2 regions of the Vreelandella mediterranea genome follow, and region 2 is predicted to be linked to the other one. Evidence: predicted binding sites of a transcription regulator. Region 2 holds the regulator's gene; the other holds the start of a gene.
The links. The regulator sigma-54, encoded in region 2, starts transcription at its own class of promoters, with help from an activator protein. The targets are predictions, from matches to a motif close to TGGCACNNNNNTTGCTNT.
Positions count from the first base shown of each region.

Region 1 (7,926 bases), 1.8 Mb from region 2:
CGGCCGCCGGCATGGCCGACACCTTCGCCGACCTGGGCTTTGCCGAAGGCGCCGATTTAGCGCTGGGACTTGCCACGGTGGGTATCGTCTCTGGCGTGCTGATCGGCACGGTGATGATCAACATTGCCGCCCGGCGCGGGGTGGTCACCCTGGGCCAGGATGAGCAAGAAGAGACGCCGGACGAAACCATGCGCGATGACGAGCGCCCCTCGACGGAAGAGTTCAGCGAGTTCAAAAAGGATCTTAACCAGGAGGCCGGCACCACCGACCCGCTGAGCCTGCATATTGGTCTGGTCGGCATTGCCATCGTGCTCGGCTGGCTAATTCTTTCCGGGCTTCAATGGATCGAGCAGGTCACCTGGGCAAGTGACGGTGGGCTCGAAATCCTTGCTCACGTGCCGCTGTTCCCGATTGCGATGATCGGTGGGGTGATCGTACAACTGATCATCATGCGCTTTGGCTGGGAGCGCCACGTGTCGACGCGCACCATGTCGCGCATTGCGGGCACCGCGCTGGACTTTACCATCGTGGCCGCACTCGCCACGCTTTCGCTCACCACGCTAAGCGAATACCTCGTGCCGTTTTTGCTGCTGGCGTTTGCGGGTATCGCCTGGGGGCTGTTCGTTTTGATCGTGCTGGCCCCGCGTATCATCCCCGAGCACTGGTTCGAGCGTGGCATCGGCGACTTTGGCCAGTCCATGGGCGTGACGGTCACCGGGCTTTTGCTCATGCGCATGGCCGACCCTAAAAACGAGTCCGGTGCGCTCGAAAGCTTTGGCTACAAGCAGCTGATGTTCGAGCCCATCGTAGGCGGCGGGCTCTTTACCGCCGCCGCCCTGCCCCTGATAGCCGAATTCGGCCCGCTCGCCATTCTCATCTTCACCGGGCTTTTGACCGCCGGTTGGCTGGCGTTCGGACTGCTTTATTTCGGCCGGATGGTGCCCGAGGGCGGCAAGGGCCGTTGGCAGGGTGAGTCCAAAGAATGAAACGCTGCTCTTAAAACGCCAACGCCCGCATAAGCGGGCGTTGGCGCTGGATGATGGATGTGAGAGTGAACGGTGTAATTAAAAAGGAGCCCCGGTACTGAATACGCTACCCGTCAGGGGCGCGGTCAAAGCCTTTACTTGAGATCCGGGGGAATATCGTCGAGCTCTTCCGGCGTCATGAAGGACGTCTTGAACATCACGTAGACCCCCACCGCAGAAAAACCTAAAAACAGTATAAACATGACGAACATCAATGCCATTGCCATGACGCGTATCCCTGAGTAGACGGCTGTTACGTTGACGTTTTATAGCCGCTGAATTGGTTTATCCCTGAGGATAGACCAAAAAGGATCCACCATCTGTATAAAATTTCATACAGACGTTCGTAGGCTGCCTTTGACGTGGCAAATTAGGTATAAATATCAGTCAATTAATAATTTTTTATAGACGCAAAAAAGCCACCTCGCTTAAACGAAATGGCCAGTTTGCATCGCCGCCGCTCCTTAGCCTTGATGCCGACGCGATCCTGCGTCGGTGCGAGTGAGCAGGCTAGTGTCCATTAAAATCCATCTTCTATTGGCTCCATGCCATCCTTACTACCCTGTAGCCTGCTCAAACCATTTTAAGGGTTTAACTAACTTAACGCGGTGACTACTACCTATAACGTTGCACGGCACGGGCCAACATGCCTAAAAAAACAATAAAAACCAATACTATCAATTAATTAAAAAACAAATAAAAGTCGGCCCTGAGGTTTTGTCAGCGTGTAAAAGAGGTCAAATTTTGTATAAAAATGGCACATGCGACATTAACCAACCCCCGGCTGGTCACGATGGCACAGGCGGGCCTTACCCAGACCGATAGCCCCTCGCTCTACACGCTAGCCCGCCAGCTATAAGGCGGTTAAATAGTGCTTACCAAAGTACGCATTGCTGGCTAAAGTAGTGTTGAGGCAGCCGATGCTAACGCGCTGCCAGGAAACGCCCCCGCTTCTATCCTTACGACAGGTATCCGCCAATGACACGCGCTCTTGCTATGGGTTTACTGCTGTTGATGACACTTTTATTGGTAAGCGGCTGCAACACGATTCGCGGCGCCGGGGAGGATATTGAACAGGGGGGCTCGGTCATTCAGGACGCAGCGGAGTAATTTTGAAAAAGGTGTACTTATCCCACGGTTTGGAAAGCGGCCCCGAGGCGCTGAAAGTGCAAGCGCTCAAGGGCGTGGTAGAACGTCATGAAGGTTATGAGCCGGTCGTGATGGATTACCGCAGCCAACCGAGCTTCAAGGCACGCCTCGAGCACCTGTTCGCCACTTTGCAAGCCCGAGGCGACGACCCCGCCCAGTGTATTCTGGCGGGGTCGAGCCTGGGCGGTTTTCTGAGCGCGGCGGTCAGCCAACGCTACCCGGTGCTGGGCTGTTTTTTACTGGCGCCGGCGCTTGGCATGGCAAAGTACCCGGAAACGACGGTTACGCTTCAGGCCCGGCACACGCATATCATTCACGGTTGGCAGGACGACGTGGTGCCTTTTGGCCCGGTCATCGAACACGCCCGCCGCCAGCGGCTTGGGCTTCGCATGGTGGATGACGACCACCGCCTGCACGCAAGCCTCGAACTCATTCTGCGTGACTTCGAGCAGTTTCTAGCCCTTTGCCAAAGCGCCTGATTCGGCACGGCTACTTCTGTGTAGTTAGGCTTCGTCCGCCAAGGCGGGCAGCAGCGTTTTTAGCTTGCGGGTCAGCGTATTGCGCCCCCAGCCCAAAAGCTCGGCGGCTTCGCCCTTACGCCCGCCGGTGTGTTTGAGCGCGGTTTCGATCAAAATGCGCTCGAAATCCGGCACCGCTTCTTCCAACAGGTGGGTGTGGCCTTCGGCCAGGGCGTGATCCGCCCAGCCGCGAAAGGCCGTGCGCCAATCGCTTTGGCCCCCGGCGGACGAAGCGCTGATGGTACGCAGCTCCGGGGGCAAGTCCTCGATCAATATCTCACGCCCGGACGCCATGACCGTTAGCCACCGGCAGATGTTTTCCAACTGGCGGACATTACCCGGCCAGGGGAGTTTGGTCAGGTGTGTCTCGGCGTCCGCTGTGAGCACCTTGATATCGGTCGAAAGCTCCTTGGCGGCCTCGGCCAGAAAGTGACGCGTAAGCCTCGGGATATCTTCCCGGCGCTCGGAGAGCCGTGGCAGGTGAACGCGGATCACGTTCAAGCGGTGGAACAAATCCTCGCGAAAGCGCCCTTCGTCCACCAATGACTCAAGGTTCTGGTGGGTGGCGGCGATGATACGTACATCGACCTTCACCGAGGTATGCCCGCCCACCCGGTAGAACTCGCCATCGGCCAGTACGCGCAGCAAGCGGGTCTGCGTTTCCGCCGGCATGTCGCCGATCTCATCCAAAAAAAGCGTGCCGCCGTTGGCCTGCTCGAAACGGCCCTGGCGCTGCGCACCGGCGCCGGTAAAGGCGCCTTTTTCATGGCCAAACAGTTCGGACTCGATGAGATCCTTCGGAATCGCCGCCATGTTCAGCGCGATAAACGGGTGGCCGGCGCGGGGGCTGTGCTGGTGAAGCGCCTGGGCAACGCGCTCCTTACCGGTACCGGACTCGCCGTTGATCAACACCGTAATGTGCGAGTGCGACAGCCGCCCGATGGCGCGAAACACCTCTTGCATGGCCGGCGCCTCGCCGATGATCTCGGCGTTGAGGCCTTCCGGCACGCTGACCGGGCGCTGACGCTCGCGAGCGTGGGCGACCGCACGACGCACCAGCGCCAGCGCTTCGTCCACGTCGAAAGGCTTGGGCAGGTACTCGAAGGCCCCGCCCTGATAGGAGGCCACGGCGCTGTCCAAATCCGAGTGGGCGGTCATGACGATGACCGGTAGATCCGGATGCGCCTCGCGCACGCGCGAGAGCAAATCCAGCCCGTCGATCCCCGGCATACGGATATCGGTGACCAGCACATCCGGCGGATCGCTCAAGAGCCGGTCAAGGGCGGTGTCGGCGCGTTCGATACACTCGACGTCAAGATCCGGCTGCGCCAGGGCGCGCTCCAGCACCCAACGGATAGCGCGGTCGTCATCGACGATGACCACCCGTGAAACATCGGTTTGTGTCGCCTCAGTCATGACGCGTCTCCGGTAATGTTATTGACCAACGGAATTAACAGACGAAATTCGGTACGTCCGGGGTGTGAGTCGCATTCGATCAATCCCTGATGTTGATGCAGAATCGACTGAGCAATGGAGAGCCCCAGGCCGCTGCCTTCGGCGCGCCCGGAGACCATGGGGTAAAAAAGCGTCGCGCGTAGGGCCTCGGGGATACCCGGGCCGTTATCGATCAGACCCACTTCGCTCACCAGCCGATGGCGCTCCGCGCCCAGGGTGAACTGGCGCTTGGCGCGGGTACGCAGAATCAGCTCCGGTGTGGGCGTCTCGGCTTCGTTCATGGCCTGGACGGCGTTGCGCGCCACGTTCAGCACCGCCTGTATCATTTGGGATTCATCGCCGGAAAGATCCGGCAAGCTGGGGTCGTAATCCCGCGAGATGACCACATCGGGATGCTCGGCGAGCAGCAGTGTGCGCACGCGCTCGAGCACCTTATGAATATTGACCGGCGCGTGCCGGGTAATGTGATGAGGGCCGAGCATGGAGTCGACCAGGTCTTTTAGCCGGTCGACCTCTTGAACGATGATATGGGTATATTCGCGAAGCGCCGGGTCGTCGAGGTCGCGCTCGAGAAGCTGGGCCGCGCCGCGAATACCGCCCAGCGGGTTTTTCACCTCGTGGGCGAGGCCCCGGGCCAGCACCTTGATGGTTTCCTGGCGGGTGGTCAGCGCCTCCTCCCGGGAGATCTGCATTAGCCGGTCCCGCGGCTCCACTTCGAGTAAAAGCTCGCCGGGCGAAAGCGGCGTGACGGTGTAGTCCACGGTGAGTGGCTCGCCGTTGAGCGGGGTAATGCGCGCCTCGCGCTGGGTATAAGGGTGAAAGGCGTCGCGCGCCTTGGCCAATACATTATCGATACTTTCGCCACAGCCCAGCAGCGTATCCAGACTCATGCCCTTGACGCGGCTAATGCTGACCGCCAGTAGCGCTTCGGCGGCCGGGTTCATCCAGCAGACGCGCAGTTCACCGTCCAGCAGCAGCACTGCGGTGGTGAGGTGTTCGAGTAAACGCTGATACATGGCGTGTCCTGAGGAGCCCCCTAAGAATTCGCGTGGCTTGATCATCGTGTGGTGCAATGTCTGTGTGATGTTTTAAGTGGAATTGCAAAAAGCGCGCCAATTGGGCGCTAGCGCTGTCATGCACGGCTTTAACGCATCAAGGCGGCGCAACGCGGCGTTTAATAGCGCAGCGCCGCCCGGTTAACGCCGCGCCTTCGCACCATTTTAGTGCATATTAGCGCGGTGCAACGGTAATACTCACCGCGTCAGTGCGGTGCTGAACGCGACCCTGGCTATCGAGCAGCTCGGCTTGAAGCCGGTGGTGCCCTTGCGGCAAGCCGGTCAACCAAAACGCGTCGCTGTGCAGCGCCGACTGGCTGACCTCGCCGTTCACCAGAAGCCTTATTTGATGGTCGTCGCGCAGCGCCGGCTCAACGTACACTTCGACCGGCGTCATGGCATCGCGAATCAGCGCCTCGGCCGACGGGTTGGCAATCACAAACCGGTCGTAGGGCATGAAGGGCTGGCCGGGCCGAGTCCTTGCCGGGCTCGAAGACGGTGGCGGCGACGTCCGCTCGACCCCGGGCAGCGGCGCCAGCGTGATCGCCTCGCCGCCGCGCTCCGGGTTGTCGGTATAAGTGACCCGGCCGCTTTCATCCACCACGCGGTACACCGTTTGCGCCTGGAGCTTTCCCGCCGTCAGCGAAAGCCCCAACAGCAACGCCGCCAGGCGCGCGCACTTCGCCATGTCAGTGACACCCATGCCCATGTTCTCCCCATAAAAAAACCCCGCCGAGGCGGGGTTTTGAGTCAGTAACACCTCAAGGGTGCCCCTAACGTTAGAGCTTAGCAGCTGTAGTACAGGTCGAACTCGACCGGGTGCGTCGCCATACGCATGCGCGTCACTTCTTCCATCTTGAGCTCGATGTAGGCGTCGATCATTTCGTCGGTGAACACACCGCCTTCGGTCAGGAAGGTGCGGTCAGCGTCGAGCGCTTCCAGCGCCTGATCGAGGCTCGAGGCAACGGTCGGTACGGCCTTGCCCTCTTCCGGCGGCAGGTCGTACAGGTTCTTGTCCATGGCGTCGCCAGGATGGATCTTGTTCTTGATGCCGTCGATACCCGCCATCAGCATGGCCGCGAACGCAAGGTACGGGTTGGCGGTCGGGTCGGGGAAGCGCGTTTCGACACGCTTGCCTTTCGGGCTAGCCGTGTACGGAATACGGATAGACGCACTGCGGTTACGGGCGCTGTAGGCCAGCATAACCGGCGCTTCGAAACCCGGTACCAGACGCTTGTAAGAGTTGGTCGAGGCGTTGGTGAAAGCGTTCAGCGCACGGGCGTGCTTGATGATGCCGCCAATGTAGTAAAGCGCCATTTCGGAAAGGCCCGCGTACTCGTCGCCGGCGAACTGGTTGGTGCCATCTTTCCAGAACGACTGGTGAACGTGCATGCCGGAGCCGTTATCGCCGACCAGGGGCTTGGGCATGAAGGTCGCGGTTTTGCCGTAGGCGTGGGCCACGTTGTGGATCACGTACTTCATTTCCTGAACTTCGTCGGCCTTCTTCACCAAGGTGTTGAACTTGACGCCGATTTCGTTCTGACCGGCGTTCGCCACTTCGTGATGATGCACTTCGACGCTCTGGCCGATCGCTTCAAGGGTGTTACACATTGCGCCACGAATGTCGTGGAAGCTGTCCACCGGCGGAACCGGGAAATAGCCGCCTTTCACACGCGGGCGGTGGCCCAGGTTGCCGCCTTCGATCTGGCTGTCGGTCGCCCAAGCGCCCTCTTCCGAGGAGATCTTGTACATGGAGCCCTGAATGTCGGTTTTCCAGTGTACTTCGTCGAAGATGAAGAACTCGGGTTCCGGGCCGAAAAACGCGGTGTCGCCAAGGCCGGTGGACTCAAGATAGGCTTCGGCACGCTTGGCGATGGAGCGCGGGTCACGATCGTAACCCTGCATGGTGGCCGGCTCGATGATGTCGCAACGCAAAATCAGCGTGGCATCTTCGGTGAAGGGGTCGAGAAAGCCGGTGCCGTCTTCCGGGCGCAGAATCATGTCGGATTCGTTGATGCCCTTCCAGCCTTCGATGGAGGAGCCATCGAACATCTGACCGTTTTCAAAAAACTCTTCGTCTACGTCCCGTGCCGGTACGGTGACGTGCTGCTCTTTACCGCGCGTATCGGTGAAACGCAGGTCTACCCATTTGACTTCATTTTCTTCGATTAGCGCGAGCGTCTTGGCTGACATACTGTTCTCCGTCTCCGGTATGAGCGTGGCTTAAAGCGTGTACTGTTAAGCGATCTATTAAACGTATTGTTGAACAAAACCGTTGATACGCCGCGAGCGTATAGCACGCCTTTGTTGTGTATTCGCGTTAGGGCGCGTTTCAAACCCGGCCCTGTGACCAGCGATTAAAATAAACTGACTATCGTTGTAGCACGCTGTGAGGCGTTTGCCTACGACGCCAGCCGTTGCCGTTTAATAAGCATGTAGCGTGCCAACTTTGCACCAATATGGCATGGCGAATTACCAAGCCTCTGTTTTAAAAATGATTTTCTCAACCCGAAAGCTGCCCTGATGTTGCGCGTTCAAATCAACGCACCCGGGACGGGGCTCAGAAGCCACTTTTAAGCGCACCAAAAAGGTTCATAAAAGCCTTTATTGAACCAAATGCGTGCGTAAGCATGGGTGATCGCCTATCCATTACACTTTTAAGCGCTTCCCAAAGAGCATCGTGGTCAACGTGGTGGTATTAGCGACCTTGTTGAGCCCGATAGA
Region 1 is NZ_OZ310198.1:219,883-227,808, reverse strand. Features, by position in the region: gene ACWFVE_RS01150 (sodium/glutamate symporter) at 1-986, shown strand, start outside; gene ACWFVE_RS01145 (hypothetical protein) at 1,121-1,252, opposite strand; gene ACWFVE_RS01140 (entericidin A/B family lipoprotein) at 2,004-2,135, shown strand; gene ACWFVE_RS01135 (YqiA/YcfP family alpha/beta fold hydrolase) at 2,138-2,653, shown strand; gene glnG (nitrogen regulation protein NR(I)) at 2,678-4,108, opposite strand; gene glnL (nitrogen regulation protein NR(II)) at 4,105-5,163, opposite strand; gene ACWFVE_RS01120 (DUF4124 domain-containing protein) at 5,378-5,905, opposite strand; gene glnA (glutamate--ammonia ligase) at 5,989-7,395, opposite strand; gene ACWFVE_RS01110 (acyltransferase family protein) at 7,852-7,926, opposite strand, start outside.
Region 1: glnL (nitrogen regulation protein NR(II)) is a predicted target of sigma-54. The motif match lies at 5,245-5,262, and genes of this name have one in related genera.

Region 2 (7,926 bases):
CGGCGAAGACCCGGCGGCGGGGCTCGCCGACGCCTCGCTAATGGCCACCAAGTTTCCGGATCTCGACGTTCACCACCCTTGGGCGCTGGATACGGAGCGCGCCACCGAGCTTGCCTTGGCCTGCGAACAGGCCGGGCGCGACGTGGCGGGTATCCATCAGTCCGAAGGCGCGTCGCTTTCAAGCGGCGAGGGCGTGCGGGTCTACGCCAACAGCCACGGCTTCATGGGGACCCAAAAAGGCAGCAGCCACTCGCTTTCCTGCATGCTGATCGCCCAGGACGAGCGGGGCATGCAGCGCGACTACGACTACACCAGCGCCCGGGACCCGCGCGCGCTTCGAGACCCGGAAAGCGTAGGCCGTGAGGCGGCCAGGCGTACCCTGCGCCGGCTCGGCGCCAAACGTCCGCCGACCGGCACCTTTCCGGTCCTTTTCGACCCCTCCCAGGCAAGCGGGCTGGTGGGCCACCTGATGGGGGCACTGGCCGGCGGCGCGCTTTATCGCGAAGCCTCGTTTCTATGCGACAAGCTTGGCGAGCCGCTTTTCCCCGAGTGGTTCAGCCTCGAGGAGCGCCCGCTGGAAGTGGGGGCCATGGCGAGCTCGCCCTTCGACGGCGAAGGCGTGCAAACCCGCCACAACCGCTTTATCGAAAACGGGCGCATCGCAAGCTACATGCTCTCCTCCTACAGCGCGCGGCGCCTTGGCATGAGCACCACCGGCAACGCGGGTGGGGCGCGTAATATTCGTCTCGAAGCGCCGTTGGAAAGCCTGGACGCCCTTCTTGAACGCATGGGGCGTGGGGTGCTTGTCACCGAGTTGATGGGCCAGGGCGTGAATGGCGTTACCGGCGACTACTCGCGCGGCGCGGCGGGGTTCTGGGTAGAAAACGGCAAAATTCAGTATCCGGTGGAGGAGTTCACCATCGCGGGCAACCTCAAGACCATGTTTAGCGGGCTGAGTGGGTTGGGCGACGACCTGGATACCCGGGGCAGCATCCATACGGGCAGCTGGCTGGTCGATGCCATGACCGTGGCCGGTAGCTGATCCCGATACACGCCACTCGCTAAAGCAAAAGCCCGCCGTTCAAAACGGCGGGCTTTTTAGTGGGCAGGCTTTTTTAAACGCTAAAAAGTAGGCGCTAAAAAGAGCGCTCAGCGTATACGGCGGTAGTTCGCGTCCAGCCCCAACCGCTCGAGCAGACGGGTGAACAAGAAGGCTTCGTCGCCGGTGAGCGAACGGCTCAGGCAGTTCAGGTACTCACGGCGCGAGTAGCGCCACCAGCGCGGCGCCTTGTAGGCATCGAGGTCGATGGCGACCATGCGCCCGTCGCGTACCAAAAAGTTGCCGGTATGTAGGCCGCGACAGTGAATGCCGTTTTGATCGAACGCCACCAGGGCATCCAAATATTGCGCCTGCAGGTCTGGCGAGTCCAGGATCAGCTCCTTTAGCGCCACGCCGTGGATATTTTGGGTGGCCAACCGGTAGGGACGGGCCTCGGTGATCGTTGGCGTGGCAATGCCCAGCGCGTCCAGGCGCGAGGCAATCAGCGCGAAGTTGAGCCCGGGGTAGGGGCGAATGCGCAGCAGGTAGCGCAGCCGGTCGAAGGTCTTGGGTTGGAAGGTCTTGATGAACTGGTCGTGCTCGGGGTCAAAGTGGACCCGGGAGTATTTGCCGGTTTGGATTAGCTGCATATTTTGCTCGACAGGTGGATGGGGACGCTGCCGCTTATGGCCCGTTGTCAGGTATCTTCGTCGAAGCGGGCGTCGAACAGTGCTTGAATCGCTTCCAGGGTCTGTTCGGCGTCCTGGCCCACGGCTTCGACGGTCAGCGCCGTACCGCAGGGCGCGGCCAGCATTAAAAGCGACATGATGTTGGCGGCGTCGGCCTTCTGGGTCTGCTTATAGACGTATACCCGAGACTCGAACCGCTGCGCGCAGGTGACAAGCTTGGTGGCGGCGCGGGCGTGAAGGCCGCGCTGGTTGGTCAATGTAAGAATTCTTTCGGGCACCCTGGTTCCTTTTTGCCTAGCGGTGTCTTGATTGAATGTGCGTGGTTCATAAGGGATGACACGGCAAGCTCCCGCCGCCCAGCATTACGATGGGGTGGCGTCATCAACGCTGTAGTGAATGCCCAGCTCGCGGTGGCGAAGCTGTACGCTGGAGCGCTTATCGAGCATCTTTTTGGCCAGCTGTTCGACCATGTACACCGAGCGGTGCTGGCCGCCGGTACAGCCGATAGCGATGGTCATGTAGCTGCGCTGGCTGCTCTGGTAGGCCGGAAGCCACTTCTCCAGCCAGTTGAGAATATCCATGCCCATCTCATCGACGACCGGATAGGCCTCTAAAAAGGTGGCAATCTCGGCGTCGCGCCCGGTGAAGTGTCTAAGCGTCGGGTCCCAGTAAGGGTTGGGCAGACAGCGGATATCGAACACGATATCCGCGTCCAGCGGCACTCCCCGCTTGTAGCCAAACGACTCGAGCGTCAGGGTGAGCTGGCTCTGGCGCTGGTGGCCCAGCTGGTCGGTGATCCGTCCGCGCAAATCGTGCACCGTCAGCCGCGAGGTGTCGATCATTAGATCCGCCAGTTCGCGGATGCCAAAAAGCGTCTCTTCCTCCTTGGCGATCGCTTCTTCCAGGGTCATCCCGCTGTCCCGGGTCAGCGGGTGGCGCCGGCGCGTGGCCGAATAGCGCTCGAGCAAAATCCGGGCGTCGGTGGTGAGATAAATCACCTGTACGCGGGTACTGCCGGATTTGATGTCCTGAAGCAGGGCCGGAAAGCGCTCCAGGGCCGTGGGCAGGTTGCGCGCATCGATACTCACCGCCAGGTGCGTGCGCTCGCCTTGCTGTCTTAGCTCATCGACCAGTGAACCCAGCAGCATGGCCGGCAAGTTGTCGATGGCGTAGTAGCCCAGGTCCTCCAGCGCCTGAAGCGCAATGGACTTTCCCGACCCGGAGCGGCCGCTGATAATCACCAGTTGCATAGTGTTTCTCTTCGGTCTGTAGGGCTGGGTGGGTAGGGCCTTGATTTAGCTGCCCGTTTGCTCGCGAATTTTGGCGGTGACGATCTCCAAAAGCTCGCGCTGGCTCTCGCATTTGCGAAACTGCGCGCGCGTGGCGGCGTCATTCATGATGGTGGCGACCTGACCCAACAGCGCAAGGTGGGTGTCGTCGGCCTCTTCCGGCACCAGCAGTACAAACACCAAATCCACCGGGTCACCGTCGATGGCGTCGAAATCCACCGGTTCGGCAAGCTTTAGAAAGCCGGCGATAGGGGCGCTGCAGTGAGGGCTGCGGGCATGGGGAATCGCGACCCCATTACCAATGCCGGTACTGCCTAATCGCTCCCGGCCTATCAGACGGCTGAACACTTCCTGGCTATCCAGGCTGGGCGTATTTTGGGCGATGAAGGTGCTGAAGAACTCCAGCACGCGCTTTTTGCTGCCCCCGGGGACGTCGAACAGCACGCGCTCCGGGGGGAGTATGGTTTCCAGGGTCATCGATTTAACGCACGCCAGCGCCCTGGGCGCGAGCTTGTGCTTTTTCCTTGTGTTTTACGAGTTGGCGGTCGATTTTGTCGGCCAGCGCGTCAATGGCGGCGTACATGTCGTTGTCCTGGGCTTCGGCGTGCAAATCGGCGCCGGCCGCATGGAGGGTGCAGGCGGCCTGCTGACGCTCTTTCTCGATGGAAAGCGTGACATGAACGGTGGTGATATTGTCGTAGTGACGCTCGATACGTTCGAGTTTTTCGTTAACGTAATCGCGCAGAGCGTCGGTCAGTTCCAGGTGATGGCCCGTAATATTGACTTGCATCGACGTACTCCTAATCCAGGACTGTCCTTTGATTGTAACCCTTTTTCTACCGTTGCAAAGCCCCGGCGGCCAGTTTCACTTTTTAACGCAAACGCCGCCGTTCGCTGGAGGAGGGAATCCCCATGGCCTCGCGGTATTTTGCCACCGTGCGCCGCGCTACGCTAATACCGCCATCTTCCAATAGTGACACCAGGCGGCTGTCCGAGAGCGGCTTGCCTGGCGTCTCTTCTTGAATCAGTTTTTTCAACCGGGCGCGGATCGCCGTGCTGGAGTGGCTGTCGTTGCCGTCATGACCGCTCACTTGGCTCGAGAAGAAGTACTTGAGCTCAAATACGCCGCGGGGGGTGTGAATGTATTTTTGCGTCGTCACCCGTGAAATCGTCGACTCGTGCATCTCCACGGCCTCGGCGATATCGGCGAGTATCAAGGGTTTCATGGCCTCTTCGCCGCGCTCCAAAAAGCCAAGCTGGCGGGCGATGATCTCGCGACCGACGCGTAACAGCGTATCGTTGCGACTCGAAAGGCTCTTGATCAGCCAGCGAGCCTCTTGTAGGTGCTCTTTTAAAAACTGGTTGTCCTGGCTCTTGTCCGCCCGCTTGATCAGGCTTGCGTAATCAGGCTGGACGCGCAGCCGCGGAAGCGCCTCGGGGTTGAGCTCGAGGTGCCAGCCTTCGTTATCGTGGCGTACCACCAGATCCGGAGTGATGTAGCTATCGTTGGTGATGCCATATGCGCTGCCCGGGCGCGGGTCCAGGCTTCTGATCAGTCCGATGACGTCATCGAGTTGCTCGTCGTCAAGCCCCAGGCGGCGCTTCAAAAGGCGCATGTCGTCCTTGCCGAGCGCTTCGAGAAACTGGCGCACCAGGCGCTTGGCGGGCACCAGAAGCGGCGTGTCGTCGGCCAGGGTGGCGAGTTGGAGCATCAGACATTCGCGAAGGTCGCGGGCGAAAACGCCGGTGGGTTCGAACTGCTGCATACGCATCAGCGTGTTTTCCACCTCGCGCTGACTCAAACCCTCGAGCCCCTGGGCCTTGAGCCCTTCGCGAATATCGTTGAGAGGCTGGGTGAGGTAACCGTTGGGGTCCAGCGCGTCGATCAGGCTTTCGGCAATGGCGTATTCGCGCTCACTGGCGTCGGTCATGGCCAGCTGCCAAAGCAGGTGGCCATGCAGGCTTTGGCCCGCCGCCTGTCGCTCGAAATCCGGCCCCTCACTGCCGGCGCTGGCCGCCATGTCCTGATAGGTGTCGGACCACTCGCTATCGATGGAGAGTTCGCTGGGGATGCTTTCTTCCCATTCGGCTTCGGCGGTCTCGGTCACGCTCTCTTCGCCAAACTCGTCCTCTTGTTCCAGCAACGGGTTGGCGTCGAGCGCCTGCTGGATTTCCTGGCGAAGATCGAGGGTGGAAAGCTGTAGCAGGGCAATGGCCTGCTGCAGTTGAGGCGTCATGGTCAGCTGTGTGCCGACACGCAGCTGTAAAGAGGCTTTCATGACCATTGAAGAACCACTCGTTACTCGTAAAGCTCCACCCTAGTGCGAGTTGGGGTCCGGCGCAAGTGCAATAAATATGCCACTACACGGAACTTTAGGATTGGCGATGGTTTAGAGGCGGAAATCGGCGCCCAGATAGACCTCACGAACCTTCTGGTTATTCAAAATGGCGGTTGAGTCACCGCTTGCAATGATGTGGCCGTCACCCACGATATAGGCGATATCGCAGATATCCAGCGTCTCGCGCACGTTGTGGTCGGTGATCAGCACGCCGATGTGGCGTGCCTTGAGAGCCAGGATGATCGACTTGATCTCGCCGACCGAGATCGGGTCGACCCCGGCGAAGGGCTCGTCGAGCAAAATGAACGCGGGGTCGGTGGCAAGCGAGCGGGCAATCTCCACGCGGCGGCGTTCGCCGCCGGAAAGACTCATGCCCAGGTTGTCGCGGATATGGGTGATGTGGAAATCGTCGAGCAATTGCTCCAGGCGCGCCTCCCGGGCGCGGCGGTCCAGCTCCTTGCGCGTTTCCAGAATCGCCATGATGTTATCGGCCACCGACAGCTTGCGAAAAATCGATGCCTCCTGGGGGAGGTAGCCGATGCCGGCGGTGGCGCGTTCGTGCATCGGTGCCCGGGTCAGGTCGCGCTCGTCGATTCCTACCGTGCCGGCATCGGCCTTGACCAGGCCCACGATCATATAAAACGAGGTGGTCTTGCCCGCCCCGTTGGGCCCGAGTAGGCCCACCACGCTGCCCTGGGTGATCTCCAGGTTGATGTCTTTTACCACCCGGCGGCGCTTGTAGCTTTTGGCGAGATGGCGGGCGTGAAGCGTTTTGACCGCCCCAGATTGCGTGCTCGACACGGTCATTCTCCTATTGCGCGGGCTGTAGCGTCATGCGGATGCGCTGGTTGTCGCTACCGCTAACGTCTGAGCGCGCCTGAACCACTTCGCGGTCGATGAAGTACTCAAGGCGCCCGCCCTGAAAGCGGTCGGCTCGCTGGTGGAGTTCGGCCTGGTCGATAAGCTCGATGCGCCGTTCGCTGACGTGGTAGACGATACGCCGCGCCCAACCTTCCATCGGGCCTCCGTCGTTTTCGAGCTGATTACGAAGGTAGGCGCGCTCGCCGGTGGCCACTGCCTGGGAAAGCTCGCCGGCGTCGTTGCGCGAGATTTCGACACGGTCGCCGCGAATCTGCATTTCCCCCTGGCGGATATCCACATTGCCGGAGTAGACGGCGGTACCCGCGCGCTGATCAAGATCGAGCCGGTCGGCTTCGACTTCGACGGGGGCCTGGCTTGTCTGGGCGGCGGCGCTCAAAGGCAGGGCCAGTACCAGTAGCGCGGTACGTAAAAACGGGTGCATAACGACTCCTAAGGCGTTGAGCGGGCGGGCGGGTGAGTGCCGCGTACGTTATCGGTGAGCCGGACCTGGCTCGTGTCGAGCCAGACATCCATGCGGTTGGCGCTCATCTGCTGAGGAGGCTGCTGTAAAAGGGCCGGTGCCTCGGTGTAGGCGTGGCGGTCGACGCCATCGTAGTGTAACCGCTCGGTATCGAGCTGCCAGCCCTCCTCCGGGGCGAGCAGTCTGGCCGAGCCCTCCATGACCAGCGACTGACGCTCGTTTTGCAGTATGCCGTGGTCAGCGCTGGCGAGCCACTGGCGCTGGTCGGAATCGAATAGCGTCGCGCGCGGCGCGTCGACCTCGGTCAGCGCTTGCTGAGGTGTATGGACCAGGTGCGGCGTTCTAAGGTGCTGTGTGACGCCGCCGGTTTCGCCAAACAGCGTAAGCTCGGCATTTTCCAGCACATGGCCGGGTTCCTCGCGCTGTACGTCCGGGTCGACCTCGACGACCTCCGGCCCGCGCGGGTCGAGCCAGACGAGCCAGGCCCCCAGCGCAATGACCAGCGCCGGTAGCCACAGGCGTTTTCTGATCCGCGTTATCGTCAAACCCGCCATCGCGTTGCCTCTAGAGGTAGGTGTCCATCACCGCGTCCCAGTGGCCCTGGGTCATCAGCAGCGTATCGCAAATTTCGCGCACCGCGCCGTGGCCGCCAAGTGAGTCGGTGATCCAGTCGGCGTGGGTATGCATGTAGTCCGGCGCGTTGGGCACGGTAATGCCGACACCGGCCCGTTTGATGCAGCCAAGATCGGGCAGATCGTCGCCGCAATAGGCCACCTGATCGAGGGTGATGTCCAAACGCTTACAGAGCGCTTTAAGGGTATCGAGCTTGTGCTCGACGCCTTGATAGACGTGGGTGATCCCTAGCGACTTCGCGCGTTGGCTGACCATGGGCGAGTCCCGGCCGGTGATTAGCGCGACGTAAAAGCCGGCGCGCTTCAAAAGCTTGAGGCCGTGGCCGTCCTGGGTGTGAAAAGCCTTGATTTCGACACCGTCGGCCTGAAAGTAGAGGCGGCCGTCGGTGAGTACTCCGTCCACGTCGATCGCGAGCAGGCGAACGTGGCGGATGCGGTCGTTTAAAGCATCGGGTACGGCCATGGAGTCTCCTTTATAGCGGTATTGGGACTGAGTACGGTTTAAATCACGCCGCTCGAAAGCAGGTCGTGCATGTGTAAGGCACCAATGGGGCGCTCGTGTTCATCGACCACCGCAAGCGCAGTAATGCGGCTAT
Region 2 is NZ_OZ310198.1:2,045,430-2,053,355, reverse strand. Features, by position in the region: gene pmbA (metalloprotease PmbA) at 1-1,042, shown strand, start outside; gene ACWFVE_RS09635 (hypothetical protein) at 1,150-1,689, opposite strand; gene ACWFVE_RS09630 (HPr family phosphocarrier protein) at 1,737-2,006, opposite strand; gene rapZ (RNase adapter RapZ) at 2,091-2,978, opposite strand; gene ACWFVE_RS09620 (PTS sugar transporter subunit IIA) at 3,024-3,494, opposite strand; gene hpf (ribosome hibernation-promoting factor, HPF/YfiA family) at 3,499-3,807, opposite strand; gene ACWFVE_RS09610 (RNA polymerase factor sigma-54) at 3,890-5,302, opposite strand; gene lptB (LPS export ABC transporter ATP-binding protein) at 5,408-6,157, opposite strand; gene lptA (lipopolysaccharide transport periplasmic protein LptA) at 6,168-6,659, opposite strand; gene lptC (LPS export ABC transporter periplasmic protein LptC) at 6,668-7,252, opposite strand; gene ACWFVE_RS09590 (KdsC family phosphatase) at 7,263-7,793, opposite strand; gene ACWFVE_RS09585 (KpsF/GutQ family sugar-phosphate isomerase) at 7,832-7,926, opposite strand, start outside.